DNA from 3 places in the Kribbella endophytica genome. Region 1 is predicted to be linked to each of the others. Evidence: riboswitches for the same ligand, from Rfam matches in the RefSeq annotation. Region 1 holds a riboswitch; each other region holds the start of a gene.
The links. Region 1 has a riboswitch for cobalamin ahead of ACYVIO_RS09370 (ABC transporter substrate-binding protein). Riboswitches for the same ligand answer to the same signal wherever they lie in the genome.
Positions count from the first base shown of each region.

Region 1 (10,362 bases):
AGGCAGAGCAGGGAAAGATGCCGATTCATCCCGATCGGCTTGACCTTCACATTGGTGTGACCCCATACCGTCCTGCGGTATGACATCAGGGACAACCCGGCGACGGGCCTCGATCATCCATGGCTACGCGGCATCGCCTGAGGATCACTGGTTCGGTTGGCTGGGACAGCAACTCGAGGCGGACGGATTCTCGGTCACGATCGCGCGCCTGCCGAGCCCGCAGGAGCCGGACGCCGTGCAGTGGGCGGCAGCCGTGAGCGCCGATGTCGGGGTCCCGGACGAGGGCTCGATCATCGTCGCGCACAGCCTGGGGTGCCTGGCGGTTCTTCGGCATCTCCGGTCGCTGCCGGCCGGCTGGCGCCTGGGAACCCTCGTGCTGGTCTCGGGGTTCGTAGACCCGCTGCCCGCGCTTCCCGAACTGGACGGCTTCATCGGCGACGGCTGTGACGTGGAGGGGATCAGCGCGTACGTCGACCAACTGACGATCATCCGGTCGGACGCGGATCCGTTGGTCTCGCCTGCGCACACCGACCGCCTGGCCGGCCTGCTCGGGACCTCCGCAGCAGTCGTCCCGGGAGCCGGTCACTTCCTCGCTGCCGATGGCGTCGAGGCACTGCCTGAAGCCCTCGAAGCGATCACCTCGGACAGGAGCCCAAGTCAGGTCGGTTGAGGTACGGCAGCAGCCCGGTCAGGGCCTCGCGATCCTGCGCTACGCCGTCGGGAAGTAGCAGCTGCGGCTAGAGTCGGGTCACCATGCGTATCCGTCCAGTAGTTGTCTTTGCCTTGACCGGTCTGGCCGTCGCCGGCTGTGGTGGTGGGAGCGGTGAAACCGCGCCGAGTGTGCCGCCGCTGGTCTCGGTCAGTACGACGCCAACCGAGACACCGAGCGAGACCCCGTCGGATACGCCGAGCGTGCCGCCGACCGCGCAGGCCGCGGACACGTTGTGCGTGCGGATGGACCAGTCGCTGGTGCAGACGACGTTGGCCGCGCCGGCGGTGACGATCCCGCAGACGCCGGTGCCGGCCGAGATCGGGTTGCCCAGCTTCGACATCTGCGAGTTGGGGCTGAGCACGAATCCGGACGGACCGGCGCTTCGGCTCGGGGTTTCGGTGCTGACGGGGACCAAGGCCGACCTGATCGCGGCGCAGCGGGCGTACGCCGCGACGAAGGCCGAACCGGCGCGGGCGATCGCCGTCGGGCAGGGCGGCTACGGGACGAGCAAGTTCGCCGTGTTCTTGCTGGGCACGCATCTCTACAAGGTCGAGGGACCGGCGGCGACGCCGACCAAGTACGTCGTACTGGCGCAGGAGGCCGCGCGCCAGGCCGCGGGTCTGCCGGAGGCAGCGCCGCTGATCACCCGCACGGAATGCGACCGCGGGACGAACGCCGCCGCCAAGGTGATGGGCACCGTGGCCACGGCCCGCCGCGACAGCGCGACGCCCGCGGGCGACGTCGTCTGCGGCTGGATCACCGCGACCTCTGTGCTCTACACGACCGCCCGGCGGGTTCCCGACGCCGAGGCGGCGATGGCCGCGGTCCGCAAGGCGCCGACGTCGCAGTCGGTCCCGCTCGGCGACGAGGGGTACGTCGACACCGCCACCGGCCGCGGCACGATCCGCGTCGGCACCGACAAGATCGCCGACCTGGTCCCGCTCCCCGGCAGCAAGGTGAAGACCGACGACATGGTCACCTTCGCCCTCGCGATCTCCCCGCTCTACACCCGCTGACGCCTGTACGGCGTACGCGCCTGCCGATCGCCCTGCGGCGGCGGTCGCCTGTACGTCGTACGCGCCTCCGCCGATCGCCCTGCGGCGGCGTCGCCGACTGCTGCCGACGCTGTCCGTGGACCACGTGCTGCGACTGAGTCGCAGCGTGGGTTACGGTGTGGCGGTCGTGGTGTTCGGGAAGCCGGTGGAGTACCGGCGCGGCCCTCGCCACTGTGATCGGGATTGTCCGCTGAGCGTTCACCAGGTGTGAGACCACTGGCCCGGAGGGGCTGGGAAGGTCAGCTCGGCGGATGCGGTCGTCCCGTCAGCCAGGAGACCGGCCACGACGCGTCCCGTCCACGAGGTGTTGGAGGAACGGTCGCCATGGCCGTCGTACCCAAGGCAGTGCTTGCTGCCGTTTTCCTGTCCCTGATCGCTGCCTGCGGAACCGCCGGCGCCGACGAAGGTCCGAGCGCGAGCGCGACGACCGTGAAGAACTGCGGGCTCGACGTCACCGTCGACGGACCCCCGAAGCGGGTGTTCGCGGCGTACCAGCCGGCCATCGAGATGGCGCACGCGCTGGGCATCTCCGACCGCCTGGTCGGCACCGCGTTCCTCGACTCCGAGCCGCTGCCGGAGTACGTCGCCGCGCAGCAGGACCGCAAGTACTACAAGAACATGCCGAGCCGCGAGGAGCTGCTCAGCCTGAACCCGGACTTCGTGCTGTCCGGCTTCAACGACATCTTCAACGCGGCCGGCAGCGACGGCAGCTTCGGCAGCCGCAAGTCGCTGTCCGACCTCGGCGTCCAGACGTGGATCTTCAGCCCGCTGTGCCCGACCGCGGACGGCAAGGGCGACGAGGCGATCGACCCGTCGACGGTCTCGATGGACAACGTGTACGCCGATCTGCGCGACCTGGGCAAGCTGTTCGGCGCGAGCGACAAGGCCGAGCAGGTGATCGCGGACCAGAAGACGCGGATCGCCGCGGTCGAGGCGAAGGTGAAGAGCGCCGGCAAGCCGACGGTCGCGATCGTGCGGCCCGGGCTCGAGGGCGGCGGGATGACCGTGTCCGGTGGGCCGGACTTCGGCACGGTGCTGATCAAGCAGGCCGGTGGGGTGAACGCGTTCGCGGGGCTGACCTCGAAGCGGAACGTGAAGATCAGCGTCGAGGAGTTCATCAAGGCCGACCCGGACTACGTGCTGATCAGCGCCTGCTGCGACGCGACGCTGACCGAGGCCCAAGGGCAGCCGGACGTCGACAAGCTGATGACGAACCCGGCGTTCGCGAACCTGACAGCGGTCAAGAACAAGCAGGTCGTCCCGTGGTTGTTCGCGCACCACTCGGCCGGCGTCCGCGGCGCGAACTCGACCGAACTGATCGCGAAGATCATCCATCCCGACCTGATCAAGTGACCGCGCAGACCACTGACGGCCGACCGGGATTTGCCGGTCGGCCGGGAGCTGGCGATCGCACGGAGGGTCCTCGGGACGCTGGCGTTCGCCGGGGATCTGATGGCCGGCGCGGAGCCGACGGCTCTGGGGGCCTTCTGCACCACGGGCTGACGAAGTCCGGTGGGCTCGTGGTCGCCTTCGTCGTACTGCTGGCGGCTGTGCTGTTGTCGTTGCTCGCCGGTACGGAATGGTTCGCGCCTCGGGATGTGTATCTCGCGGCGGCCGACTTCACCGGGTCCGACACCGATCGGGTGATCCGGTACCTGCGCCTGCCGCGGACCGCGACCGGCCTGATGGCAGGCGCGGCGCTCGGCATGGCCGGCGCGCTGATGCAGGGCGTCACGCGCAACGCGTTGGCCGACCCGGGGATCCTCGGCGTCAACGCCGGTGCCGCGGTCGCTGTCGTCGCGGCGATCGGGGTCTTCGGGGTGACGAGCCTGACCGGGTACGTGTGGTTCGCGATGGGCGGCGCGCTGGTGGCGACCGTCGTGGTCTACCTCGTCGGCGCTCTCGGGCGCGGTGGGGCGACGCCGGTCAAACTCGCATTGGCCGGGGCTGCGTTGTCGGCCATGCTCGGGTCGGTCACGTCGGCGGCGACGTTGCTCGATCTGTCGACGCTGAACGAGTTCCGGTTCTGGGTGGTCGGGTCGCTCACGCTGGCGACCGGGCCGATCGTCGGTCAGGCGTTGCCGTTCGTTGCTGTAGGCATCGTGTTGGCGCTGGTGCTCGGCCGGTCGCTGAACCAGCTGGCACTGGGCGAGGAACTGGCGACAACCCTCGGCACCAGAGTCGGGCTTGTCCGAGTGCTGGCAGGACTCGCGATCATGCTGCTGGCCGGTACGGCGACCGCGATGGCGGGCCCGATCGGGTTCGTCGGCCTCGCCGTACCGCATGTCGCGCGAGCGATCGTCGGCGCGGACTACCGCTGGATCCTGCCGTACTCGCTCGTCCTCGCGCCGACGTTGTTGCTGCTCGCGGACGTGGTCGGTCGCCTGGTGGTCCGTCCGGACGAACTGCAGGTCGGCATCATCACAGCGCTGGTCGGAGCCCCGCTCTTCATTGCATTGGTACGCCGGCAAAGGCTGGCCGAGCTGTGAGCCGGGCTGTGCGGATCGGTCCTCTTTCGGGCCGGCTCGATCTCGGCGGGGTGGTCGTCACGCTCCTTGGTCTGCTGGGAGCTGTTGCTGTGGGCGCCTATTCCTTGACGATCGGGGACTACGAGATCCCGCTCGCACAAGTCCTCAGCACGCTCGCGGGTGACGGCTCGCTGATCATGACCGACGTGGTGGTGAACAACCGGCTGCCCCGAGTCCTCGTCGGGCTCGGCGTCGGGTTCGCGTTCGCCGTATCGGGTGCGATCTTCCAGCGGCTCGCGCGGAACCCGCTGGTCAGCCCCGACCTGATCGGAATCAACGCCGGCGCGGCCCTGGCAGCCGTCGTGGTGATCACGATCCTCGGCGCCAGCCCGTTCTGGCTGCCGGTCGGAGCGCTCGGCGGGTCGTTGCTAACGGCAATCACCATCTATCTGTTCGCCTTCAAACGTGGGGTTGCCGGCTATCGGCTGGTGCTGGTCGGGATCGGCGTCACCGCGATCATCGGCTCGCTCACGGCGTACCTGCTGACCCTGGCCGACATCTACACCGCCAAGAGCGCGCTGATGTGGCTGTCCGGCAGTCTCGCCGGGCGGTCCTGGGCGGAGGTGTGGATGATCGGGATCACCTTGCTGGTCCTCCTTCCCGCCGCCGTGGTCGCGTCGCGGCAGCTCCGCCTGCTGGAGCTCGGCGACGACCTCGCCCGGACCCTCGCCGGACGGGTCGAACTGTCCCGCGGTCTGCTGATCGCGATCGGCGTCGGCCTCGCCGCGCTCGCGACCGCTGCCGCTGGGCCGATCGGCTTCGTGGCGCTGGTCGCTCCGCAGATCGCGCGCCGGTTGCTGGCCGAACGCGCTGCCGGACTGCTCGCCTCCGGCGCGATCGGCGCGCTGCTGGTCGTCGCCGCCGATCTCGTGGCGCGCGAGCTGTTCGCGCCGATCCCGTTGCCCGTCGGCGTCGTCACGGCGTTCCTGGGCGCGCCCTACCTGTTGCTGCTGATGGCCCGAGCCAACCGCGTCGGCCGAGGAGGATAACCATGCTGCGCTCCGAGAACCTCAGCCTCGCGTACGACGGAACGCCGGTCGTGCACGACCTCTCGGTCGACATCCCGCAGGGGAAGATCACCGTGATCGTCGGCGCCAACGCCTGCGGGAAGTCCACGCTGCTGCGCGGCCTCGCCCGCCTGCTGGTGCCGCGCGGCGGGACCGTCTACCTGGACGACGTCGACGTACGCCGAATCCCTGGCGGGCAACTGGCCACGAAGCTCGGGCTGCTCCCGCAGCAACCGGTCGCGCCCGAAGGCATCACCGTCGCCGACCTCGTCGGCCGCGGGCGCCATCCGCACCAGCGGTGGTTCCGCCAGTGGACTCCGGAGGACGAGAAGGTCGTCACCGAAGCCCTCGCCGCCACCGGCACCGCCGACCTGGCGAACCGCTCCCTCGACCAACTCTCCGGCGGCCAACGCCAGCGTGTCTGGATCGCCCTGGCCCTCGCCCAGGACGCCGACACGATGCTGCTCGACGAGCCCACCACGTTCCTCGATCTGGCCCACCAGCTGGAGATCCTCGACCTGGTCCAGGACCTCAACCACCAGCACCACAAGACGATCGTCCTCGTCCTCCACGACCTCAACCTCGCCAGCCGCTACGCCGACCACCTGATCGCCCTCAAGTCCGGCCGAATCGTCGCCACCGGCAACCCCACCGAGGTCATCACCCCCGAGGTCGTAGAACAAGTCTTCGGCCTTGCCTGCGAGGTCATCCCAGACCCGCTCACAGGCACCCCGCTGGTCCTCCCGCGCCCACGCCAACCCATCACACAAGACACCTGACCCGAACCACCCCGACGCCCCGCCCCCACGCGCCACGGCACGCACACCCGCGGCACCCGCCGTCGCCGGAGTGGTGCTCGATCTGGCTGCCGGCGCGGTGATTGGTTGTGCACCGTTCAGCCGCTGGTCGGCGTTCGCCGGGGCTGGGCCGTGCACACAGTGCGTACCGCCGGGCGCGGATGGCGTGCGGGTGCGGACGTCCACCACTCAGCAACCTCCTCCGCACAAGGCCCGGCTGCTGATTCCAAGTAGCAACTGGTCTTCATTGCGGCCCTGTGGGGATTCACCGATGCCCACCACTGATCAACACCTCGGCACGCGGCGCCGGCCGCCGTCTCCAGGCGCGGAGCGGCCTTCGGTGGGGTGGTTGGTCAGTGGTGGGTGTCGACGGGGTGCGGGATGCCTCGCGTTGACCGAGCAACACCTGCCCCGATGGGGAGGCGTTGACCGAGCAACGCCTGACCCGATGGCGGAGGTCGTCTGCGGGACCCGACGCCCGCCACCCATCAACCTTCCGGCAGCGCGTCCTGGGCGCCGGCTCCAGGCGGGAACTGGCGTTCCGGTGGAGTGCTTGGTGGGTGGTGGGCGTCGACGGACTCGCGGCGGCTGCGGGTTGGCCTGCCGCACCGCCGAGGTGGAGAGGAGCGCTGTCCGTGGGCGGCGACTCGGGTGGGAGAAGGCGGGGCTAGAGCTGGGCGGCCAGGGATCCGAGGATCTCGATGGCTTCGGTGATGGCTGTGGGGGTGCGGGCGGCGTAGCCGAGGACCAGACCTGGGGGATGGGGAGTCTGGGTGTGCCAGCTGAGGGGGTGGGTTTTGATGCCTTCGGCGAGGGCCCGCGTGGCGAGGGTTACGTCGTCGAGGGAGGCGTCGGGGAAGGTGATGGTGAGGTGCAGGCCGGCGGCGGCGCCGTGGGTGGTGGCGGTGGGGAGGTGGTTGCTGATGGCATCGATCATGGCGTCGCGGCGACGGCGGTGGCGGCGGCGGGCGTAGCGGAGCTGGCGTTCGAGGTCGCCGGACTCCATCAGGTGGGCGAGGACGAGCTGCGGCAGGGCGGCGTTGCCGAGGTCGGCGAGGCGTTTGGCGGCGATCAGGCGGTCGCGGTACGCCGGTGGCGGGACCATCCAGCCGATGCGCAGCGCGGGGGCGAGCAGCTTGGAGACGCTGCCGGCGTAGATCACGTGGTCGGCGAGCATCGCGCGCAGGGCGGGGACCGGCGGGCGGTCGTAGCGGTGCTCGGCGTCGTAGTCGTCCTCGACGATCAGGCCGTCGGTCTCGGTCGCCCACTGGATCAGTTCGCGCCGGCGTTCGCCGTCGAGGACGACGCCGGTGGGGAACTGGTGCGCGGGAGTCAGCAGTACGGCGCGTACGCCGCTGCGGTGCAGCTCGTCGACGCGTACGCCGTCGGCGTCGACGGGGATGGGCGGGGTGCGCAGGCCGAGGTTCTGCAGATGCTGGCGGGAGCCGAGCGAGCCGGGGTCCTCGACGGCCAGCTCGTGGATGCCGTCGGCGGTGAGGATCTGGGTGATCAGGCTGAGCGCCTGGGCGACGCCGGCGACGATGATGACCTCGGCCGGGTCGACCTGGACGCCGCGGTAGCGGGCGAGCCAGCGGGCGACGGCGAGGCGCAGTTCCGGCGTACCGGCGGGGTCGCCGTAGCCGAAGGACGAGGCGGAGAGGCGGTCGAGGACCGCGCGCTCGGCCTTGAGCCAGGCGGCGCGGGGAAAGGCCGTGAGGTCGGGTACGCCGGGGGTGAGGTCGATCCGCGCCGGAGCTGCTCGCAGGGCGTCGAAGATGTCGACGCCGGGTGCCTGTACGACCACAGGAAGAGGAGATTCGGTAGAAGAAGTTGAGGTTTTGGTGGTGAAAGGAACAGCGACGACCGTCGTACCGGCTCTGCCCTTGGCGGTGGTGTGGCCGTCTTCGGTGAGGCGTTGGTAGGCCTCCGTCACCACACCTCGCGAGACCTGCAGGTCGGCGGCCAGGACTCGGCTCGCGGGGAGGCGGGTGCCCAGCGGCAACCGCCCGTCGGCGATCGCGGCGCGGAGCTGGTCGGCCAGCCACGTGGACAGCCCACCGACCGGCACGCCGGCGGTGCTGAGCTGCAGGAAGTCCGACCCCGCGGTTATGGACCTGCCAATCTGGCCCTGATTGGATCTACTCACCGGACCATTGTGCGCGCACGGTGGACTCATGGGAACCGACTACGTCCACGGCTACACCGACTCCGAGACCCGCCGCCTCAGCGATCAGGCGGACACGCTGGCCGAGCTCCTGCACGGCGGCACGCAGTACGCACCCGGCAGCCGCGTCCTGGAGGTCGGCTGCGGCGTCGGCGCGCAGACCGTCCAGCTGCTCACTCGCAGCCCGGGCATCGCGCTGACCTCCGTCGACATCTCCGAGGACTCGCTCGCCGAGGCCAAACGCCGCGTCGTCGCCAGAGCGCCGTACGGGCAGGTCGAGTGGCATCACGGCGATTTACACAACCTCCCGTACGCCGAGTTCGACCACCTGTTCGTCTGCTTCGTCCTCGAGCACCTGCCCGACCCGGTCGAGGCCCTCCGCACCCTGCGCAACCACCTCCGCCCGGGCGGCACGATCACGGTCGTCGAGGGCGACCACGGCTCCGCGATCTACCACCCGCGCAGCGACGAGGCCCAGGCCGTCATCGAGTGCCTCAACCGCAGCCAGGCCGACGCCGGCGGCGACGCGCTGATCGGCCGCCGCGTCCAGCCGCTGCTGACCGCCGCCGGGTTCACCGACGTCGTCACCGAGCCGCGGACCGTGTACGCCGACCAGACCGTGCCGCACCTGGTCGACGGCTTCACCCGCAGGACGTTCATCGCGATGGTCGGCTCGGTCCGCGCCCGGTCGATCGCCACCGGACTCAGTACGCCGGACGCCTGGGCGCGGGGGATCCGCGATCTCGAGCGCGCCGCCGAGCCGGGCGGGACCTTCCACTACACGTTCTTCAAGGGGGTCGGAGTGCGATGATCGCGCTGCTCGTCCTGGTCGCCGCGGTGATCGCCGCGCTGGAGTGGAACCGCCGACGGTGCGGCGCGCCGTCGTACAAGAGCACACCTACCGGCGGACGCGATCGCGATCGTGACCGTCTCTTGGACGATCTTCGCGCGGCCGCCGACAGGGCTTGCGCCGACTGGTAAAACTTGGGGATGACGCCGACCGAGCAGCTCGAGATCGAGACCAAGTACGACGTCGACGAGCACGCCATTCTGCCGGCGTTGCACGAGCTGCCCGGGGTCGATCGGGTCGAGCAACCGGTCGAGCTCGCGCTGGAGGCGGTCTACTTCGACACCGCCGGGCTGCACCTCGCGCAGAACAAGGTGACCCTGCGCCGTCGTACCGGTGGTGAGGACGACGGCTGGCACATCAAGCTGCCGGCCGCGCGCGGGCGGATGGAGATCCAGCACCCGCTCGGGCGCGCGGTCCGGAAGGTGCCGATCCAGGTCGTGCGCGCCGTCCGGGTGCACGTCCGCGACCACGAGCTCCTGCCGGTGGTGACGCTGGCGACACGGCGGATCGTGCACCGCCTGCTCGACGCCGAGGGTGAGGTTCTGGCCGAGGTCGCCGACGACCACGTGACCGCGACGGTCGACGGCGAGGAGCCGCAGACGTGGCGCGAGTGGGAGGTCGAGCTGGTCGGCGGTTCGACCGAGCTGCTCGAAGCCGCTGAGCCTGTACTGCGGGAAGCGGGCGCGAAACCGGCGTCGGGACCGAGCAAGCTGGCTCGCGCGCTGGGCGATCGTGTGCCGAAGCGGGAGACGTGGGAGCTGCCGGCGAAGCCGACGACCGCGGACCTGTTCCGCGCGTACGTGACCGCGCAGGTCGAGGCGATCCACCTGCGCGACCCGGAGGTCCGGCGCGACCTGCCGGACTCGATCCACAAGATGCGGGTCGCGACCCGGCGGCTGCGCTCGGCGCTGGCGACGTACCGGCCGGTCGTGGACCGCGAGGTCGGCGACGCGATCCGGGACGAGCTGAAGTGGTTCGCGGGTGAGCTCGGCGGGGCGCGGGACGCGGAGGTGCTGCGCGAGCACTTCCTGGTCGCGGTCTCGGAGCAGCCGCAGGAGCTGGTGATGGGACGCGTCGCGGGGTACATCGACGACCATCTGCGCGGGGTCTACAAGGAGGCTCGGGTACAGGCGCTGGAGGCGCTGGAGAGCGAGCGGTACTTCCGGCTGCTCGACACGCTCGACGAGCTGGTCGCCTCGCCGCCGCTGCTCGATGCGGAGACGAAGGCGAAGAAGCAGGTGCCGAGTCT
Region 1 covers NZ_BAAGUR010000001.1:1,960,429-1,970,790, forward strand. Annotated here, with positions in the region: gene ACYVIO_RS09355 (MFS transporter) at 1-1, shown strand, start outside; gene ACYVIO_RS09360 (RBBP9/YdeN family alpha/beta hydrolase) at 80-670, shown strand; gene ACYVIO_RS09365 (hypothetical protein) at 754-1,728, shown strand; cobalamin riboswitch at 1,879-2,067, shown strand; gene ACYVIO_RS09370 (ABC transporter substrate-binding protein) at 2,092-3,120, shown strand; gene ACYVIO_RS09375 (FecCD family ABC transporter permease) at 3,288-4,256, shown strand; gene ACYVIO_RS09380 (FecCD family ABC transporter permease) at 4,253-5,284, shown strand; gene ACYVIO_RS09385 (ABC transporter ATP-binding protein) at 5,287-6,081, shown strand; gene pdxR (MocR-like pyridoxine biosynthesis transcription factor PdxR) at 6,767-8,245, opposite strand; gene ACYVIO_RS09395 (methyltransferase) at 8,274-9,074, shown strand; gene ACYVIO_RS09400 (hypothetical protein) at 9,071-9,244, shown strand; gene ACYVIO_RS09405 (CYTH and CHAD domain-containing protein) at 9,254-10,362, shown strand, end outside.

Region 2 (10,362 bases), on a different contig from region 1:
GCGCGGTCACGTCGTTCGCGATCGTGTAGCCGAAGATCACCTCTTCGGCCCGTTCGCGGGGCAGGTCGCGGCAGATCCGGCCGATCACGATCGCCAGCTCGCCCTCGAAGTGCAGGTTGTTGGTCTGCTCGGGGTAGACGATGCCGTCGCGCGGGCCGATCACCGAGGTGTTCGGCTTGAGGAAGATCATCGGCTCGGCCGGTACGTCGTTGCCCAGCTCGGCGGCGTGGTCGGCGTAGTTGCGCCCGACGCAGACCACCTTGCTGCGCGGGATCACCGGGGCCAGCAGCCGGACGTCGGCCAGCTGCAGCACCTCGCCGGTGAGTTGGACCGGCCGGTACAGCGGGTCCGAGTCGAGTACGGCGACGGTGCCGACGAGACCTTCGGGGTCGTCGGTCTCGACAAGCCCGTACTTCGGTTCGTCGTCGACGGAGAATCTGGCGATACGCACGGCTGGCCTTCAGTCGAGGGAATGAACGGCCCGAGCCTACCGCCGTACCCCATCAGCGCTTTGATCCTGTCCCCGTCTCCTCTTCTTTTCCCGTCGGTGGTCCCCAATGAGACAGTTGTGCGGTGACCACCGACCGAGCCCCGTTCACGATCCGCCTGGCCGAGCCCGCGGAGTACGCCGCCGTCGGCGAGCTGACCGTCGAGTCGTACGCGAACGACGGCTTCATCCCGGCCGGCTCCGACTACGGCGACACCCTGCGCGCCGCCGCGGACCGGGCCGAACGCGCCGAGCTCTGGGTCGCCACGGACGGCACCGACCTGCTCGGCACGGTCACGTACTGCGTCCCCGGCTCCTTCTACGCCGAGATCGGCGAGCCCCACGAGGGCGAGTTCCGCATGCTCGGCGTCTCCGCGAAGGCCCGCGGCCTGGGCGTCGGCACGGCGCTGACGCAACGCTGCATCGACCGCTCCCGCGAGCTCGGGTTCACCCACCTCGTCCTGTCGAGCGCCGACTACATGAAACCGGCCCACCGCATCTACGAACGCCTCGGCTTCACCCGAGTCCCCGAACGCGACTGGTCCCCCCGCCCCGGCGTCCACCTGTACGCGTACTCCCTGGCGCTGTGACTCTCCTTCTCTCTCCTGCTGATTGGGAACCACTCGCCGCCGCCCATGCGGCGCGGGTCGACGAACTCGTTGCCGGTCATCTCGCACGTCGTCAGCGCCGCGAGGCTCATCCCGTCGAGGACTTCCTCTTCACCTACTACTCCACGCGGCCGAACCAGCTCCGCATCTGGCACCCCGGCCCAGGCGTCAGCCTGCTCGGCGCCACGGCGTACGAGGGACGCAAGGGCTACCTGTACGCCGACGGCGCCGCGCACCTCGACCCGGCCGAGATCGAGCGCCGTACGGACTCCATCACCTGGATCCGCCGCCTGCTGGCAGCAACGCTCGACCGCCAGCCCCAGTTCGGCTGCTTCGGCCTGCACGAGTGGGCGATGGTCTACCGCCTGCAACCCGGCGAGGTCCGGCACGAGAAGTGGCCGCTGAGACTAGGTGCCGAGGGCACCGATCAGGTCGTCGAGTCGCACAAGATCGCCTGCTCCCACTTCGACGCCTTCCGCTTCTTCACCGAACCGGCCCGCCCCCTCAACGTCCTGCAACCAACCCGCGACCAGCAGCCTCAGCTGGAACAAGGCGGCTGCCTGCACGCCAACATGGACCTCTACAAGTGGGCCACCAAACTCGCCCCCTTCACCCCCAGCACCCTCCTCCTGACCTGCTTCGAGCTGGCCAAGGACATCCGCACCCTCGACATGCGAGCCTCCCCGTACGACCTGGCTCCCCTCGGCTACTCCCCCATCCCCATCGAAACCCCCACAGGCAAAGCCGAGTACGCCGCCGCCCAACGCGCCTTCGCAGAACGCTCCAAGCCCCTCCGAGAACAACTCGTCGCCCTCTGCGACAACCTGCTCAACACCACCAGTCACTAGCCTCGAGACATGGCTGAGCTCTGGACTCCCGACGACCTCCAGCGAATCGCTGCCGCCGACGAACTGCAGATCGCCCCCAGACGCACCGACGGAACCCTGCGGCGCTGGGTGCCGATCTGGGTGGTGTCCGTCGATCAGCAGGTGTACGTCCGCACCTGGTACCGCCGAGACACCGGTTGGTTCGCTCACGTACTCGAGTCCCACCGGGCCTGCATCCGCGTTCCGGGCTTGCAGGCCGACGTCTCCGTCGAGGACGTCGGCACCGGATCGGAGCAGCTACGGCTGAAAGTCGACGAGGCCTACCGCACGAAGTACGCGCGCTACGGCACCTCGACCGTCGACCAGATGGTGGCAGCCGAAGCGGCAGCCACCACGCTGCTACTCACCCCGGAGCATGACCGTCTCAGCTGACCTTCGTCGCCTTCAGTGCGAACAGCAACGGGATCCGTGGCGCATCGTCCGGCAAACGCCACCAGCCTTCTGGCGTCTGGACCATCGACGGCCAGCGCGGCCATTGCAGCACCTCGGACTCGCGCAAGCTGTCGATCCGCAGCCCCGCAGCCGACAGCGTCGTGACCAACTCCCCCAGCCCGTGCATCCACTCGTAGCTGGTGTTGCGGCCGGGCACCTCGTCGCCTGTGTACGTGACAGTCGACTCGTGCGCGATCGCCCCACGCCCTTCCAAGTAGTCGTGCCGCAGCACCAACTCCTCGGACTCCCCCGGCAGCCCAACCGGCCGCAGCGAATTCAGCAACGGATGGAACTCGACGATGTACACGAACCCACCCGGCTTCAGCAGCCCACTGACCACCTCGGCCCACTTCGCCAGGTCAGGCAGATAACAGAGCGCACCCTTGCCCGTGTAGACGACATCGAACTGCCGCCCGCTGAACGCCTCGCCCGCGTCGTACACGTTCGCCCGCACGTACTCGATCCCGGCGCCGGCCGCATCGGCCAACCGCCGCGCCTCGTCCAGCGACCGCCCCGAAAGATCCAGCCCGAACGTCTTCGCGCCCTTCCGGGCAAAGGCGATCGTCTCGGTCCCCAGGTGACACTGCAGGTGCACGACATCCCGCCCGCCGAGCTCCCCCAGGTCGTCCCACTCGTAGTCGGCGAACCAGAACTCCGCCGGCCGCTCGTAGAACGCGCTCGCCGCGTGCAGCGGAGCCCGCGCGTCCCAGTCCGCCTCGTTCGCGGCCACCCGCGCCAGCTCGTCAGCCTCCAACGCCACCGGCTTCTCCTTCTGTCGCCTGGTCCGGTCCTCGTCCTCCCAGTCTCTCCAGGCCCAGGTCCAGGCATCCCCACTCAGGCTCATTTCCGCTCACCCGGCGACACGAGTTTCCCCCTCGGAAGCAGTCCCGTGAGCAGTCACCGCGCCCCCGGACCGTCCCGAGAACGTTCCCCCAGCTCTGCTCACCCAGCGTGACTCTACTCTCGTCGGCCACGCTGAGTAATCACGTTTGGGTCTCACTCCGCACCATCTCCCCGGTCGCGCTCGCACTAGCAGTCGACCACCGGAAGCACCAGCACCGACACGCTGTGCTGATTGACTTTCCGACGTTCGCTCGACCACAATTCGAACACATGTTCGATGCAAGGACAAACCGCGGGGAATCGGGGAGCGTGAGGATCTGTGATGCCGGAACCGTTCGACTGGGACATCCTGGAGCGACCGTCGGCGATGGCGATGGTGCGGGGCCAGCTCGGTTTCAGCTGGATGGTGCTGGCCCAGCGACTGGCCAGACTCACCGACGACGAGTACTTCTGGCGACCGAGCGCGGAGGCACTGACCGTCGTACGGCGCCGGCACGCCGGCCGCTTCCGGTCGCTCGGGTCGGGTGAGTGGGTGGCGCAGTGGCCGGACGAGCCGGACCATCGCGGGCCCCGCACGATCGCCTGGCTGATCGCCCATCTGACCGAGACGTTCTTCGAGCGCTGGGAGTGGACCTTCGGCGAGAAGCTCCAGGGCCGCACCGACATCACGTTGCACGGCAACGCCCGGGACGCGGTCGCCTGGTTGACCCACTGGGTCAACGCCTGGCAGGAGTCCATCGCGGCTTTGGAGGAGGACCAGGCGATGACGGTCGGCCTCAGCCAGGCCACCGAGCTGGACGCCGCGGAGCCGTTCGGCCACGTCGTCCTGCGGCTCAACCGGGAGCTGATCCACCATGGATCGGAGATCATGACGCTCCAGGATCTGCATGCGCTGGCCGCCTGAAACCACTAGATGTGCGACACGCGGCGCGTCAATGCACTACATGTCGGGGTCTACCGCTAATGTTCTGCGTGCTGGTGGTTCTGCCCGGGTGACGCGACCAAGCGCGGCCGGGCGGAGGCAAGAGGGGAATCCGGTGCGAGTCCGGAGCTGCCCCGCAACGGTGAGCGGACAGGTCGTCCGCGAGTCCGAGTACCTGCCACTGGTGCGCGTACCGCCGGTACGCGTCGGTCCGAGACCTCGTGGGTGGGTCGGTGGGCGTCAAGGCAGTCGTACTCGCCGTACTGCCTTGCGTCGCGCGCTCTCGCACAGGTCATGGTCCCCCGGAACTCGCGTGGAGAGAGCGCCTGTGACCATCGTTTCGTCTTCGTCGCCGACCGCATCGGGCACCCTGCCCGACGCGCAGGCCGCGTCCCAGCTGACCGTCGTCCGCCGCGACGGCACCAGCACCGCATTCGACCCGACCAAGATCGCGGTCGCGGTGAGCAAGGCCTTCCTGGCCGTCGAGGGTGCCGAGGCCGGCACCAGCCACCGGGTCCGTGACCTGGTCACCGACCTGACCGCCCGCGTCGTCACGGCCCTGACCAGCCGCGGCGACTCGCGGCGCAGCGTCCAGGTCGAGGACATCCAGGACCAGGTCGAGCTGGCCCTGATGCGCGCGGGAGAGCATCAGGTCGCCCGCGCCTACGTCCTGTACCGCGAAGAGCGCACCAAGGCCCGGACGCCGGCCGACGCGGCCGGGGTCACCGAGGCGCCGGCCGTCACTGTCCGTGCTGCCGACGGAAACACAGCGCCACTGGACGTCGCCCGGCTCCGGCTCGTCATCGCCGAGGCGGCCGCCGGCCTGGACGCCGTCGACCCCGAGCAGATCCTCGACGAGACGCTCGGCTCCTGCTACGACGGCATCGCCCAGCACGAGGTCGAGCTCGCCCTGGTGATGGCCGCCCGGTCGTACGTCGAGACCGAGCCGCAGTACAGCCAGGCCGCCGCGCGCCTGCTGCTCGACCAGATCCGCCGCGAGACGCTCGGCCGCGTGCACGGCGAGCCCCGGCAGGCGACCCAGGCCGACATGAGCACGGCGTACGCCGAGTACTTCCCGCGCTACGTCAGCACCGGGATCGAGGCCGGTCTGCTCGACCCCGAGCTGGCCACCTTCGACCTCCCCCGGCTCGCCGCGGCGATCAAGCCCGAGCGCGACCTGGACTTCGCGTTCCTCGGCCTGCAGACCCTCTACGACCGGTACCTGCTGCACATCGACAAGATCCGGTTCGAGCTGCCGCAGGCGTTCTACCTGCGCGTCGCGATGGGCATGGCGCTCAAGGAGGACGACCGGGAGACGCGGGCGCTGGAGTTCTACGAGCTGCTCAGCTCGTTCCGCTTCATGTCCTCGACGCCGACGCTGTTCAACTCCGGCACCACCCGGCCGCAGCTGTCGTCGTGCTTCCTGACCACGGTCGACGACGACCTGTCCGGCATCTTCGCCGGCATCCGCAACAACGCCCTCCTGGCCAAGTACTCCGGTGGCCTCGGCAACGACTGGACCCCGGTCCGCGGCATCGGCGCCAAGATCCGCGGGACCAACGGCGAGTCGCAGGGCGTCGTACCGTTCCTGAAGATCGCCAACGACACCGCGGTCGCGGTCAACCAGGGCGGCAAGCGCAAGGGCGCGGTCTGCGCCTACCTCGAGACCTGGCACATGGACATCGAGGAGTTCCTCGACCTGCGCAAGAACACCGGTGACGAGCGCCGCCGCACCCACGACATGAACACGGCGAACTGGGTGCCCGACCTGTTCCTGCAGCGGGTCGAGGCCGGCGGCGACTGGACGCTGTTCTCGCCCGACGAGGTCCCGGACCTGCACGACCTGTACGGCGCGGCCTTCGCGACGGCGTACGAGAACTACGAGGCGGCCGCCGATCGCGGCGAGATCCGGGTGTTCCGCCGGGTCAAGGCCGTCGACCTGTGGCGCCGGATGCTGACCGTGCTGTTCGAGACCGGTCACCCGTGGATCACCTTCAAGGACGCCTGCAACCTGCGCTCCCCACAGCAGCACGACGGCGTGGTGCACTCCTCCAACCTGTGCACCGAGATCACGCTGAACACCACCGTCGACGAGACCGCAGTCTGCAACCTCGGCTCGGTCAACCTGGTCGCCCACCTGACCGAGAGCGGTCTGGACGCGGAACTGCTGCGCGACACCGTGAAGACCGCGGTCCGGATGCTCGACAACGTGATCGACGTGAACTTCTACACCACGCCGGAGTCGGAGCGCGCGAACCAGCGGCACCGCCCGGTCGGCCTCGGCCTGATGGGCTTCGCCGACGCGCTGTTCGCGCTGCGCATCCCGTACTCGTCCGACGCGGCCGTCGAGTTCGCCGACGTCTCGATGGAGGCGATCAGCTACCACGCGATCGCGGCGTCGACCGAGCTCGCCGCCGAGCGCGGGACGTACCAGACGTACGACGGATCGCTGTGGAGCCAGGGCGTGCTGCCGATCGACTCGCTCGAGCTGCTGCGTTCGGCGCGCGAGGGCGACGTCCAGCTGGACACCGGCCGGACGCTCGACTGGGAGGCGCTGCGCGCGAAGGTGTTGAAGGACGGCATGCGCAACTCCAACGTGCTGGCGATCGCGCCGACCGCGACGATCTCCAACATCTGTGGGGTCAGCCAATCGATCGAGCCGACGTACAGCAACCTGTTCGTGAAGTCGAACATGTCCGGTGAGTTCACCGTCGCGAACCCGTACCTGGTCGCCGACCTGAAGGCGCGCGGGCTGTGGGACCAGGTGATGGTCTCGGACCTGAAGTACCACGACGGTGTGCTGAGCCGGATCGAGCGGATCCCGGCCGACCTGCGCGAGCTGTACGCGACCGCGTTCGAGATCGAGCCGCTCTGGCTGATCAAGGCGGCGTCGCGGCGGCAGAAGTGGATCGACCAGGCGCAGTCGCTGAACCTCTACATGTCGGCCCCGTCCGGCAAGGCGCTCGACGAGCTGTACCGCTCGGCCTGGCGGTACGGACTGAAGACGACGTACTACCTGCGTTCCCAGTCGGCGACGCACGTCGAGAAGTCGACTCTGAAGGGGACGGACGGTCGACTCAACGCCGTACCGGTCGCCCCGGCCGCAGCTCCGGCACCGGCCGCTCCCGCGGCGGTTCCGGGTCCGGTGGCCTCTCCGGTCGCCGCCGTACCGGCCACTCCCCCGCCGGCGGTGCCGGTCGTCCCGATGGACGACACGTTGCTCCCGGCTCCTGCTCTGTGCAAGATCGACGACCCTGACTGCGAGGCCTGCCAGTGACCACCACCTCCACCGGACTCGGTGAGATCACCGTCGGCGCCGGCCGTGTCGAGGTCGCCGACAAGGCGATGATCAACGCGCGCGCCGACGTCAACCAGCTGCTCCCGCTGAAGTACCAGTGGGCCTGGGACAAGTACCTTGCCGCCTGCAACAACCACTGGATGCCGACCGAGGTCTCCATGCAGGCCGACATCGCGCTGTGGAAGTCGAAGGACGGCCTCACCGAGGACGAGCGCCTGATGCTCAAGCGCAACCTCGGCTTCTTCGCCACCGCGGAGTCCCTGGTCGCGAACAACATCGTGCTCGCGGTCTACCGTCAGCTGACCAACCCCGAGTGCCGGCAGTACCTGCTGCGCCAGGCGTTCGAGGAGGCCGTGCACACGCACACCTTCCAGTACATCTGCACCTCGCTCGGGCTGGACGAGGGCGAGCTGTTCAACATGTACCGCGAGGTCCCGTCGATCTCCGACAAGGACGCCTGGGCGCTGAAGTACACCCGGCACCTGGAGGACGGCAACTTCCGGACCGGTACGCCGGAGGCCGACACCGACTTCCTGCGCGACCTGATCGCGTTCTACGTGGTCTTCGAGGGCATGTGGTTCTACACCGGGTTCGCGCAGATCCTGTCGCTCGGCCGGCGCAACAAGATGGTCGGCATCGCCGAGCAGTACCAGTACATCCTGCGCGACGAGTCGATCCACCTGAACTTCGGCATCGACTGCATCAACCAGATCAAGCTGGAGAACCCGCACCTGTGGACGGCCGAGTTCCAGGCCGAGGTCCGCCAGATGCTCACCGAGGCCTGCGAGCTAGAGGTCGCCTACGGCCGCGCCACCATGCCCAACGGCATGCTCGGCCTGACCGCCGACCTGTGCGAGCAGTACATGCACTTCGTCACCGACCGCCGCGCCGAACAGATCGGCCTCCAGCCCATCTTCGGCGAGTCCCGCAACCCCTTCGGCTGGATGTCCGAGGTCATGGACCTCAAGAAGGAAAAGAACTTCTTCGAAACCCGAGTCATCGAGTACCAGTCAGCCTCAGGCCTCACCTGGGACTGAACAGAGGGCATCTCCGCCACGGAGCGGCGATGCCTCACCCATCGGCCGTCGTACCTGACCCGGAACTGACCGGCGCGATTGGAAGGCCGCCTTACCCTCAGCCGGGACTGACCGGCGCGGATGGGCGGCCGTCGCACTCTCAGCCGGGATTAACCGGCGCGAACGGGAGGCCGTCGTAGGCCTCCCGGAGCGCGGACAGTGTCTCGTGCACCTGGACGGCGCCGGCGGACAGCAGTTCGCCGGCGCCGGTTCCGCCGGTGCGGAGCGCGACGCACGGCAGACCGATCCGCGCCGCCGCCTCGCAGTCCCACACAGAGTCCCCGATCATGACTGCCCGCCCGTCGTCGTACCCGTCGAGCGCGACCTCGAGCAGCTCCGGATCAGGCTTGGTACCCGACGCGTCGTCACCACTGACCCACCGGTCGCCGCCCAACGCGTCGAACTCCAGCAGCTTCACGTAGTGCTCGATGTGTTCACGCGCTCCGGAGCTCGCCAGCACCACCCGCCAGCCACGTTCCTTCGCCGCGGCCAGCGCATCATGCGCCCCCTCGAACAGCCGCACCTCGTGCAGCATCGGGTCGAACTCCTGCTTCCACGCATCCCGTACGTCGTCCCCGTGACGGTCCTCAATGTCGTCCCCCGCCACAGCAGCCACCAGCCGATCGCCACCCATCCCGATCGCCCGATGAATCCGCCAAACCGGGACCGTCACATCGAACCGCCGAAACGCACGGAACCACGCCACCGCATGGTGGTAGTTGGTGTCGACCAAAGTCCCGTCGATGTCGAACAAAACCGTGTCGCTCATCGCCCACCGGTACCCCACCAACCACCACGCACACCGCCCAGCCGAACCCCACCGAACAAGGCAGCCGCGGGCGTCCGGCCGCACGAGGTGCCAGCGGGTGGCCGGGTCCGTGCGGGGCGCGGGCGCGGGCGTCGGGCGCGGGCGTCGGGCGCGGGCAGCCGGGTCCGTGCGGGCGTCGGGCGCAGGTGGAGGTGGCAGGCGGGGCGTCGGGCGCGGGCAGCCGGGAGCGTGCGGGCGTCGGGCGCAGGTGGAGGTGGCAGGCGGGGCGTCGGGCGCGGGCAGCCGGGAGCGTGCGGGCGTCGGGCGCAGGTGGCCGGGTGTGCGCAGATCGCGCGCGCGGGTGCCGGGTGCGGGTGGCGGGCGCGGGCGCCGGTGGCCGGGAGCGCGTGCGGGTGCGGGTGGCCGGGTGTGGATGCGGGCGGCCGGGTGCGTGCGGACGTCGGGTGCCAGTGCGGGTGCGGGTGGCCGGGTGGGTGCAGATGGCGGGCGGGTGGCGGGTGGCGGGTGGGTGCGGGTGCGGGTGGCCGGGTGTGTGCAGGTGGCGGGCCCGGGAGCGTGCGGGCGTCGGGCGCAGGTGGCCGGGTGTGTGCAGATGGTGGGCGCGGGTGCCGAGTGCGGGTGGCCGGGAGCGTGCGGGCGTCGGGCGCGGGTGCGAGTGCGGGTGCGGGTGGCCGGGTGGCCGGGTGTGTGCAAATGGCGGGCGCGGGTGGCGGGTGCGGGTGGGTGTGGATGCGGGCGGCCGGGTGCGTGCGGGCGTCGGGCGCGGGTGCGGGTGGCCGGGTGTGGGTGGCCGGGTGTGTGCAGGTGGCGGGTGCGGGTGGCCGGGAGCGTGCGGATGCGGATGGCCGGGCGTGTGCGGGTGGCGAGCTGGCGTCGGGTCGTCGGCTGACATGTCGTGCGGGTGGCCGGGCTGCGGGGGCCGGGGGCGCCTGCAGGGGTGCGGGTGGCCGGGTGCAAGTGGCTACGGTTGGGTTTTCTCAAGTAGTTGGAGGACCTCGGCTGTCGTGCCCGACTCGCCCAGGCGCGGGAAGATTGTCTGG
Region 2 covers NZ_BAAGUR010000007.1:237,346-247,707, forward strand. Annotated here, with positions in the region: gene ACYVIO_RS40900 (fumarylacetoacetate hydrolase family protein) at 1-451, opposite strand, end outside; gene ACYVIO_RS40905 (GNAT family N-acetyltransferase) at 574-1,077, shown strand; gene ACYVIO_RS40910 (3-methyladenine DNA glycosylase) at 1,074-1,943, shown strand; gene ACYVIO_RS40915 (DUF2255 family protein) at 1,953-2,354, shown strand; gene ACYVIO_RS40920 (class I SAM-dependent methyltransferase) at 2,347-3,258, opposite strand; gene ACYVIO_RS40925 (DinB family protein) at 3,580-4,161, shown strand; cobalamin riboswitch at 4,220-4,376, shown strand; gene ACYVIO_RS40930 (ribonucleoside-diphosphate reductase subunit alpha) at 4,508-7,456, shown strand; gene ACYVIO_RS40935 (ribonucleotide-diphosphate reductase subunit beta) at 7,453-8,514, shown strand; gene ACYVIO_RS40940 (HAD family hydrolase) at 8,654-9,322, opposite strand; gene ACYVIO_RS40945 (isochorismatase family protein) at 10,284-10,362, opposite strand, start outside.
Region 2: linked by a shared signal. The riboswitch ahead of ACYVIO_RS40930 (ribonucleoside-diphosphate reductase subunit alpha) and the one ahead of ACYVIO_RS09370 (ABC transporter substrate-binding protein) in region 1 are both predicted to bind cobalamin.

Region 3 (10,362 bases), on a different contig from region 1:
GGCGCCGGGAGAGCACTGCGCCGCGGCCCTGGCTAAAGGCGGCGTACGAGTCGCCGTTGTCGAGCGTGAACTGCTCGGTGGCGAGTGTTCGTACTGGGCGTGCATTCCGTCGAAGACCTTGCTGCGGCCGGGCGAAGCGTTGTCCGAGGTCCGCGAGGTGCCGGGCGCGCGGGAGGCCGTGACCGGTGCGCTCGACGTACCGGCGGCCCTGGGCTGGCGGGACTTCATGGTCTCCTCGTACGACGACGCCGGGCAGGTGGCGTGGGCTGCCGGAGCCGGCGTCGACGTACTGCGGGGGAGTGGGCGCCTGGACGGGCCGGGTGCCGTGATGGTCGGCGACGAGCGCTACACGGCCGACGACATCGTCATCGCGGCCGGGGCCGATCCGGTGCTACCGCCGGTACTGCGGGACGTGCCGGGCGTGTGGACGAACCGCGAGGTCACGGGGATGACCGAGATACCGGCGCGGATGCTCGTGCTCGGCGGTGGCGCGACTGGCGTCGAGATGAGTCAGGCGCTGGCGCGGATGGGGTCGGCCGTCGTACTGATCGAGCGGGGTGAGCACTTGCTCGGGCGCGAGCCGCGGGCTGTCGGCGTCGCGGTGGCGACGGCGCTCGCGGCGGACGGAGTCGACGTCCGGCTCGGTCAAGACCTCGTGCGAGCTCTGTTGGAGGACGGCGAGTACGTCGTCGTACTGGCAGATGGGACCGAGTTGCGTGGCGACAAGCTTCTGGCGGCGACCGGCCGTCGGCCGCGGGTCGAGGGCATCGGGCTGGAGACGGTCGGCATCACGCCGGACCCGCGGGGTGTTCCGGTCGACGACCGGCTCTCCGTCGGCCCCGGGCTGTGGGCGATCGGCGACATCACCGGGTTGTGGCAGCTCACGCACGTCGGCGAGTACCAGGGACGGGTCGTCGCGAGCAACATCCTGGGTCGGCCGCGGACCGCCGACTACGACGCCGTACCGCGGGTGGTGTTCTGCTACCCGCAGGCCGCGTCGGTCGGCGTCGCCGAAGGGCCGTTCGTGAGCACCGTGCAGCTGTCAGGCGTGGCCCGGACGGCGACGTACACGCGGGCCTACGACAGCCAGCCCGGGTTCCTGACCATCGTGTCGGACGGCGAGGTGCTCATCGGCGCGCACGCGGTCGGTCCGGAGGCCGGGGAATGGTTGCAGCAGGCAACGTTGGCGATCCGCGCGCGGGTGCCGGTGAGCGTGCTGCTCGACGTGATCCAGCCGTTCCCGACGTTCTCGGAGGCGTTCATGCACGTGCTGCGCGACCTCGACGAGCAGCTCACCCGGCCGAAGCCGGGCGTGCAGCTCGCCCACTCCTAGAAGTCGGTCGCCCGGCTGACCAGCTCCCACTGGTCGGCCTCGGTGCGCAGGTTGTCGAGGGCAGCGCGAAAGGCGGTGGAGGCGTCGTTCCCGAGGATCAGCATGTACGGCGGGGAGTCGGACTCGACGGCCTCGATCAGCGCGGCGGCGGCCTTGGCCGGGTCGCCCGGCTGGGTACCGTGCACGGTGTCGTTCTCCTTGCGGCGCTTGCCCGCCGTACCGGCGTAGTCGGCGATCGCCTCGGCGGACTGCAGCAGCGAACGGCCGGCGAAGTCGGTCCGGAAGCCGCCGGGCTCGACGACGATCGCGGTGATGCCGAGCGGCGCGACCTCCTTGCGCAGCGAGAGGGTGAGCGCCTCGACCGCGGCCTTGACGGCGGAGTAGTAGCCCGACCCCTCCGGGCTGATCCGCGCGCCGATCGAGGAGAGGTTCACGATCGTGCCGCCGCGACGCTCGCGCATGGCGGGCAGGACGGCCTTGATGGTCCGGACCGTGCCGAACACGTGCGTCTCGAAGAGCTGCCGGACGTCGGCGTCGGCGCCTTCCTCGACGGCGGCGCGGTAGCCGTAGCCGGCGTTGTTCACGAGCACGTCGATCGCGCCGAAGTGCTTCTCGGCCGCGGCGACGGCGTCGGTGACCTGTGCGTCGTCGGTGACGTCGAGCGGGAGAGCGAGCGCGGTCTCCGGGTACGCGTCGGCCAGGTCCTGGACCTTCGCGACATCCCGGGCAGTGACGACCACGTTGTCCCCGCGCGTGAGCAGAGCCTCGGCGAAGGCGCGGCCGAGCCCGGTCGAGCAACCGGTGATGAACCAGGTGGACATGGAGTTCCTTCCGTGAACGGCTTGTTCGTCCATCGAACAGCACTCCGGGCCGCGGGTGGGAGTCCCTGGCGTGCCAGGTACCAGCAGAACCCCTCAGAATGGCCGTATGGACGACGTACCGGAGCTGGCCGCGATCGCTGTCGACTGCCTCGATCCCTGGGCGCTCGGACGGTTCTGGCAGCGGTTCCTCGGCGGTGAGCTGCGGGCCAACGGTGACGAGGTCGTCGAGTTGCACGGGGCAACGGTCCGGATCGACTTCTGCGTGGTGCCCGACCTGCCGGCGAAGCGGAAGAACCCGGTGCACCTCGACCTGCGGGTCCCGGCGGAGCGCCGGGACGCCGCGATCGAGCGCGTCCTGGGGCTCGGCGCGACCAGGGCACTGGATATCTACGACGGGGACGAGTGGGCGACCTTCCGCGACCCCGACGGCAACGAGTTCTGCCTCGTCTGGGGCGCGGCCTAGGCGGCCAAGGACTTCAGTGCCAGCGTGAAGCGTTCGGTGAGCCAGTCGAGCGTGGTGCTCGTGATGGTCAGCGGCGGCGAGAGCCGGATCGTCGAACCGTGGGTGTCCTTGGCCAGTACGCCGTGCTCCGCAAGCTTCTCGCAGAGATCGCGACCGGTGCCGAGCGCGGGGTCGAGATCGAGCCCGGCCCAGAGACCGTGGACGCGCAGTCCGACCAGACCGTGCGCGCTGAGCGGTTCGAGTCGCTCGCGGAGCGCGGTCTCCAGGTCGCGTGCGTGCAGCTGGAGATCACCCGGTTCGAGCAGCTTCACCACCGCGCGCCCGACCGCGGCGGCGAGCGGGTTGCCGCCGAAGGTGCTGCCGTGGGTGCCCGGCGTGATGACGTCCATGATCGCCCGGTCCGTGACCACGGCCGACAGCGCGACGATGCCGCCGCCGAGTGCCTTCCCGAGGATGTACACATCCGGTACGACGCCCGCCCGCTCGCTCGCGAAGGTCGCGCCGGCGCGGCCGAGACCCGACTGGATCTCGTCGGCGATCATCAGCACGTTGTTCGCCGTACAGGCCGCGCGAACGGCCGCAAGGTAGCCCTCGGGCGGGACGATCACGCCGGCCTCGCCCTGCACCGGCTCGAGCAGCACCGCGACCGTGGTCTCGTCGATCGCGGCCTCCAGTGCGGCGGCGTCGCCGTACGGGACGGAGCGGAAGCCCGGCGTGTACGGCCCGTAGTTGTCGTGCGCGACCGCGTCGCCGGAGAAGCTGATGATGCTGATGGTCCGGCCATGGAAGTTGCCGTCAGCAACGATGATGGTGGCGTTGCCGTCCGGTACGCCCTTGACCAGGTAGCCCCAGCGGCGCGCCAGCTTGAGCGCGGTCTCGACGGCTTCGGCGCCGGAGTTCATCGGCAGGACCGCGTCCTTGCCGGCCAGCGCGGCCAGCTCCGCGCAGAACGGGCCGAGCTGGTCGTGGTGGAAGGCCCGGCTGGTCAGCGTGACCCGGCCGAGCTGCTCGGTCGCGGCGGCGATCAGCGCCGGGTGCCGGTGACCGAAGTTGAGCGCGGAGTAGCCGGCCAGGCAGTCGAGGTAGCGCTGCCCGTTGGTGTCGGTGACCCAGGCCCCCTCGCCGTGCGCGATGGTGACCGGGAGCGGGTGGTAGTTGTGCGCGCCGTACTGCTCTTCCAGCGTCACCGGATCGATCACGGGGCCGTCCTCTCGAGGCTCAGGGGTAACAGGTGGTACAGCGAAGCATAACTCTGTACCACCTGCTACGGAATCAGCTGAGCTGTTCGCGGACAGTCCGGGCCGCGCCGACCAAGTTGTCGAGCGAGTCGCGGACCTCGGGCCAGCCGCGGGTCTTCAGGCCGCAGTCGGGATTGACCCACAGGCGCTCGGCCGGGATCGCGGCCAGGCCCTTCTCCAGCAGCGAGACGACCTCCGGCGTACCGGGCACGCGCGGGGAGTGGATGTCGTAGACGCCCGGCCCGACGCCACGCGGGTAGCCGGCGTCGCCGAGCTCGTGGGCGACCTGCATGTGCGAACGGGCCGCTTCGAGGCTCGCGACGTCGGCCTCCATCTCGTCCAGCGCGTTGAGGATGTCGCCGAACTCGACATAACACATGTGCGTGTGGATCTGAGTGTCCGCACGCACGCCGCTGGTCGTCAGCCGGAACACCTCGGTGCCCCAGTTCAAGTACGCCGCACGGTCGGCCTGCCGCAGCGGCAGGGTCTCGCGCAGGGCCGGCTCGTCGACCTGGATCACCGCGGCGCCGGCCGCTTCCAGGTCGTTCACCTCGTCCCGCAGCGCCAGCGCGACCTGACGTGCGGTGTCGCTGCGCGGCTGGTCGTCACGGACGAACGACCAGGCGAGCATCGTCACCGGTCCGGTCAGCATGCCCTTGACCGGACGCTCGGTCTGCAGCTGCGAGTACGCCCACCAGCGAACCGTCATCGGCTCCGGGCGGGAGATGTCGCCGACCAGCACCGGCGGCCGGACGTACCGGGTGCCGTACGACTGGACCCAGCCGTGCTGCGTCGCCAGGTACCCGTCGAGCTGCTCGGCGAAGTACTGGACCATGTCGTTGCGCTCGGGCTCACCGTGCACGAGAACGTCGAGCCCGGCCTTCTCCTGGAACGCGAGCACCTCCTGGATCTCGGCCTCGATGCGCTCGTCGTACTGCGTCGCGTCGATCCGCCCGGCGCGCAGGTCGGCGCGCGCCTTGCGCAGCTCGCCGGTCTGGGGGAACGAGCCGACAGTGGTGGTCGGGAGCAACGGCAGACCGAGCCGCGCCTGCTGGGCGGCGCTGCGTTCGGCGTACGGCGTGGAGCGGCGGCTGTCCGCCGCGGTGACGGCGGCGACCCGCGCCCGGACGTCCGGGTTGTTGGTCAGCGCCGAGCCGCTCCGGGAGTCCAGGGCTGCCCGGTTCGCGTTCAGCTGGTCGGCGATCGCTTCGGCGCCTTCGGTGAAGCCATGGGTCAGCGTGGCGATCTCGGCGGACTTCTGCCGGGCGAACGCCAGCCAGCGCGCGACCTCGGGGTCGATGCCGTCCTCGGCTGCGACGTCGTACGGGACGTGCAGGAGCGGGCACGACGCGCTGACGTCGACCTGACCGGCCAGCGAGCGCAGCCGGGTCAGCGTGGCCAGCGACTTGGTCAGGTCGTTGATCCAGATGTTGCGGCCGTTGACGACGCCCGCGACGAGCCGCTTGGAGCGGACCTCGGAGGACGCGACCAGATCGTCGAGGTTGCCCTCCGCGGGACCGGTGAAGTCGATCGCCAGGCCCTCGACCGGCGACTTGGCGAGCACAGGCAGCGCCTTGCCGAGCCGGTCGAAGTACGACGCGACGAGCAGGCGCGGGCGATCGGTCAGACCGCCCAGTACGGCGTACGCGCGGGCGGTCAGGTCGAGCTCGTCGGGCGAGCGGTCCTGGACCAGGGCGGGCTCGTCCAGCTGCACCCAGCCGGCGCCGGCGGCGCGCAGGTCGGCGAGCACTTCGGCGTACACGGGCAGGATCTTGTCGAGCAGCGACAGTGGCTCGAAGTGCTCGTCGACGCCCGGCGCGGGCTTGGCCAGCAGCAGGTAGGTGATCGGGCCGACGACGACCGGCCTGGCGGTCAGGCCGAGATCGAGTGCTTCGCGAAGCTCGGCGACCTGCTTGCTGGTGTCGGCGGTGAAGGTGGTGTCGGGGCCGAGCTCGGGGACGAGGTAGTGGTAGTTGGTGTCGAACCACTTGGTCATCTCGAGCGGCGCGACCTCCTGGGTGCCGCGAGCCATCGCGAAGTACCCGTCCAGCGGGTCCGCGGCCACGGCCGCCCGGTGCCGCTCGGGGATCGCGCCGAGCAGGACCGACGTGTCGAGCACGTGGTCGTAGTACGAGAAGTCACCGGTGGGGACCTCGTCGATGCCGTCGGCAGCGAGTTGCTGCCAGTTGGCCTTGCGCAGTTCGGCGGCGGTCTGCCGGAGGGCGTCCGCGTTGACGGTGCCCTTCCAGTAGCCCTCGATGGCCTTCTTCAGCTCGCGGTTCGGGCCTTGGCGCGGGTAGCCGTACACGGTGGATCGTGCGGCTGACTGGGTGTTCAAGTGTCTCTCCTTGGCGAGGCAGTCTCGAAGACCCCGTACCCCGGAGAACAGCAGGCAGGCGCGACAGGTCGCGCACGGCCGACCTTCCCACGAGGTCACGCGGTCACCGCCGTACGACGACGTACGGCGGGCAGGGGCAGGTCTTCGGACTCGTGGGCGCGTCCGTCGTTCCGGACACCTACTGGCCGTCGCTTCCCAGACCGGTCCTCCGGTCCAGTGCTGATGACGGCGGTCGTTCCCACTCACCGCTGCGGGGCAGTCCCGGAGTTCCACCGGGTTCCCTCTTACGACGACCCGACTGGCGATCGGGCCGAACCACTGCGTCACCACTTTCTCACAGAATTCTCACAGCACCAGGCGAGTGTGATCGGTCTGCCAGCCAACTGGGGGTGGTTCAATGCGCGCGTGAACAGGCTGACGCGATGACCGCCGATGAAGCGGACGGCCGCGTGCAGTCCCGGACCCTGCTGACCATCGGCGCGCTCGGCGTCGTGTTCGGGGATATCGGGACCAGCCCGATCTACACGATCCAGACCGTGTTCAACCCCGGCGACCCGCACCCGGTGCCGGTCTCGGCCGACAGCGTGTTCGGGATCGTGTCGCTGATCTTCTGGGCGGTCACGATCATCGTGACGATCAAGTACGTGCTGCTGGTGCTGCGCGCGGACAACCAGGGCGAGGGCGGCATCCTCGCGCTGATCACGCTGATCCGCAGCCACGGGACCAACGGCAGCCGGCGGACCAAGGTGATCCTGGCCGGGCTCGGCATCTTCGGCGCGTCGCTGTTCTTCGGCGACTCGATGATCACGCCGGCCATCTCGGTGCTGTCCGCGGTCGAGGGTCTGAAGGTCGTCCAGCCGGGGCTCGACGCGTACGTCGTACCGATCACCGCGACGATCATCGTGGTGCTGTTCACGCTGCAACGCCTCGGCACCGGCCGGATCGGCCGGTCGTTCGGTCTGGTGATGGTGCTGTGGTTCGTCACCATCGGTGCCGCCGGCATCGGCGGGATCACGCGGCACCCGGAGATCCTGAAGGCGCTGTCGCCGACGTACGCGATCGGCTTCCTGACCAACCACTTCGGCCACGCGTTCTTCGCGCTGGCCGCGGTCGTGCTCGCGATCACCGGCGCCGAGGCCCTGTACGCCGACCTCGGGCACTTCGGCCGCGCGCCGATCACCCGGGCCTGGCTGATCCTCGTGTTCCCGGCGTGCATCCTGAGCTACCTCGGCCAGGGCGCGCTGGTGCTGAAGGACGAGTCGTCGGTCAGCAGCCCGTTCTTCCTGCTCGTGCCCGAGTGGGGACGGATCCCACTGGTTCTGCTCGCCACTGCGGCGACTGTCATCGCGTCTCAAGCGGTCATCACCGGTGCGTTCTCGGTCGCCCGCCAGGCGGTGCAGCTCGGCTACCTGCCGCGGCTGCGGATCCTGCACACGTCGAGCAAGACGATCGGGCAGATCTACGTGCCGTGGATCAACTGGGCGCTGATGATCTCGGTGCTGACGCTGGTCTTCGCGTTCCAGACCTCCGCCGCGCTCGCGTTCGCCTTCGGCATGGCGGTCACGGCCACGGTCACGATCAACACCGTGCTGTTCTTCTACATCGTCCGCAAGCAGTGGGGTAAGCCGATGTGGGTGGTGATCGGCGGAGGAGCAGTCTTCCTGTCGATCGAGCTGCTGTTCCTCGCGGCGAACCTGACCAAGCTCGTCCACGGCGCCTGGCTGCCGCTGCTGATCGGCATCACGGTCTTCACCGTGCTCACCACCTGGCAGCGCGGGCGTTCGCTGGTCACTGCCCGCCGCGAGCGTCAGGAAGGCTCGCTGACGACGTTCATCAACGAGCTGCACGAGGCGCAGCCGCCGCTACGCCGGGTGCCCGGTACGGCGGTCTTCCTCAACCGTGGCAAGGACACTGTGCCGCTGGCGATGCGCGCGAACGTCGAGCACAACCACATCCTGCACGAGAACGTCGTGATCCTGTCGATCGAGACCGAGCCGGTGCCGACGGTCGAGGACGCGGAGCGGATCACGATCGACGACCTCGGGTTCGACGACGACCGGATCGTCCACGTGACGGCCCGCTTCGGTTATGTCCAGACGCCGGACGTGGCCGCCGTTCTGCGGCTGGCGGCCGAGCAGAGCTCCGAGGTGGCGTCGCTGGATCTGAGCGACACGTCGTACTTCCTGTCGACGATCGAACTGCGGCTCGGTGAGCACCCGGACATGGCGCGCTGGCGGAGCCGGCTGTTCGTGGCCACGTCGCACATCAGCGCCGACGCCGCCGAGTACTTCGGGCTGCCTCGCGACCGGGTGGTCATCATGGGATCGCGGATCGACGTCTAGGCCTGCCTTATTCCTCGGGGCTGCGGCCGCGCTGGTGGTCGGTGATGTCGTGGAACATCTGCTTGAACTGCCGGTAGTTCTTCGCGCCCAGCCGCTCGGCGTGCCGGGCCTCGATATCGTCCACGATCGCGTCGGCGGCCCGCATCTGGGCCAGCCCGCGCTCGGTCGGACAGACGAGCTTGGCGCGCCGGTCGCTCGGGTCGGGATGGCGTTCCAGGTAGCCGAGGGCTTCGAGCTCGTCGACCAGCGTGCCGATGATCTGCTTGTGCTGACCGGACAGCCGGGACAGCTCGGTCGCCCGGACGCCTTCGGGGGCGAGATAGGCCAGTACGGCGCCGTGGCGGTACTTGAGGTCGTCGAACCCCTGCGTCGCCAGCGTCGCGAACATCTCCCGCTGGACCGCGAACAGCAGTCGTCCGGACAGCACGCCCAGGTCGGGATCCGCTGCCCTGCGCTCCGATCGGGTGACCAACCGACTCTCCTTCCGCCGTCCTTTGGTGGTCATCCTACGTGATAGTCACGATATTTGACTAAGCATCCGGTGGTGTCTACGCTCTGAGAAGTAGTCAAGATTCATGACAATCAAGGAGTTTGACATGACGGAGATCATCGCTGTCGTCGGCGCGACCGGTATCCAGGGCGGGGGCCTGGTGCGGGCGATCCTGGCCGACCCGGCGAAGCAGTTCACCGTCCGGGCGATCACCCGGAACGCGAACGGCGCGGCGGCGCAGAAGCTGGCCGCGGCCGGCGCCGAGGTGGTCGAGGCCGATCTGGATGACGAGGACAGCCTCCGCAAGGCGTTCGACGGCGTGTACGGCGCGTACGTCGTCACCAACTACTTCGCCCAGCGCAGCGAAGCGGAGGTCGCTGCGCGGTCTGCGGCCGACATGGAACTGGAGCAGGCCGGCAATGCGGCCCGCGCGGCGCGTGATGCCGGCGTACAGCATGTGATCTGGTCGACGCTCGAGGACACCCGCCCGCACTTCGGTGACACCGACCGCGTTCCGACCCTGGACGACGGCCGGTACAAGGTGCCGCACTTCGACGCCAAGAGCGAGGCCGACGACCTGTTCCGCGAAGCCGGCGTACCGACGACGTTCCTGCGGACCACCTTCTACTACGAGAACCTCGTCGACTCGCTGGGCCCGGCCCGCGATGCCGACGGCAACTTCGTGCTCACGCTGCCGATGGGCGACAGCCCGATCAACGCGATCGCCGTCGAGGACATCGGCCGGACCGCGCTCGGCATCTTCCGCCGCGGGCCGGAGTTCATCGACAAGACGGTCGCGATCGCCGGGCAGGCGCTGACCGGTGCCGAGCTGGCGGCGACGATGAGCGACGTCCTCGGTGAGCCCGTCACGTACGCGCCGCACGGCTGGGACGACTTCCGGTCCTTCGGGTTCCCGGGCGCCGTCGAGTTCGGCAACATGTTCCAGTACTACGCGGAGAACCACGAGGAGTTCACCAACGACCGCGACCTCGACCTGGCGCGTGAGCTGAACCCGCGGCTGCAGACCTTCCGCGAGTGGTTCGCCGAGCACCACACCGAGCTCGCGCGATAAGTGCGGTCGCGGGGGCCACAGCCTCGTCGCCGGTGCGCCTTTCAAGTACCGGCCCTCGGTTGGTGGTTGGTACTTGAGAGGGGTGGGGGTTGATCCTTCGGGTGGCCTAGCGCAGGTCGTCCGACAGGGACTGGGCGGCCTGTGTGAGCAGGGGGATCGCCCGGTCCACGAGGGTCTCGGTCATCCGGCCGGCGGGGCCCGAGATCGACATCGCGAGGCGGGACGGAACGTCGGGCACCGGTACGGCGATGCAGCGAACGCCGAG
Region 3 covers NZ_BAAGUR010000004.1:397,785-408,146, reverse strand. Annotated here, with positions in the region: gene ACYVIO_RS33730 (dihydrolipoyl dehydrogenase family protein) at 1-1,333, shown strand, start outside; gene ACYVIO_RS33725 (oxidoreductase) at 1,330-2,154, opposite strand; gene ACYVIO_RS33720 (VOC family protein) at 2,261-2,617, shown strand; gene rocD (ornithine--oxo-acid transaminase) at 2,614-3,816, opposite strand; gene metE (5-methyltetrahydropteroyltriglutamate--homocysteine S-methyltransferase) at 3,890-6,193, opposite strand; cobalamin riboswitch at 6,312-6,528, opposite strand; gene ACYVIO_RS33705 (potassium transporter Kup) at 6,616-8,535, shown strand; gene ACYVIO_RS33700 (MarR family winged helix-turn-helix transcriptional regulator) at 8,543-9,007, opposite strand; gene ACYVIO_RS33695 (NmrA/HSCARG family protein) at 9,132-10,097, shown strand; gene ACYVIO_RS33690 (IclR family transcriptional regulator) at 10,204-10,362, opposite strand, start outside.
Region 3: linked by a shared signal. The riboswitch ahead of metE (5-methyltetrahydropteroyltriglutamate--homocysteine S-methyltransferase) and the one ahead of ACYVIO_RS09370 (ABC transporter substrate-binding protein) in region 1 are both predicted to bind cobalamin.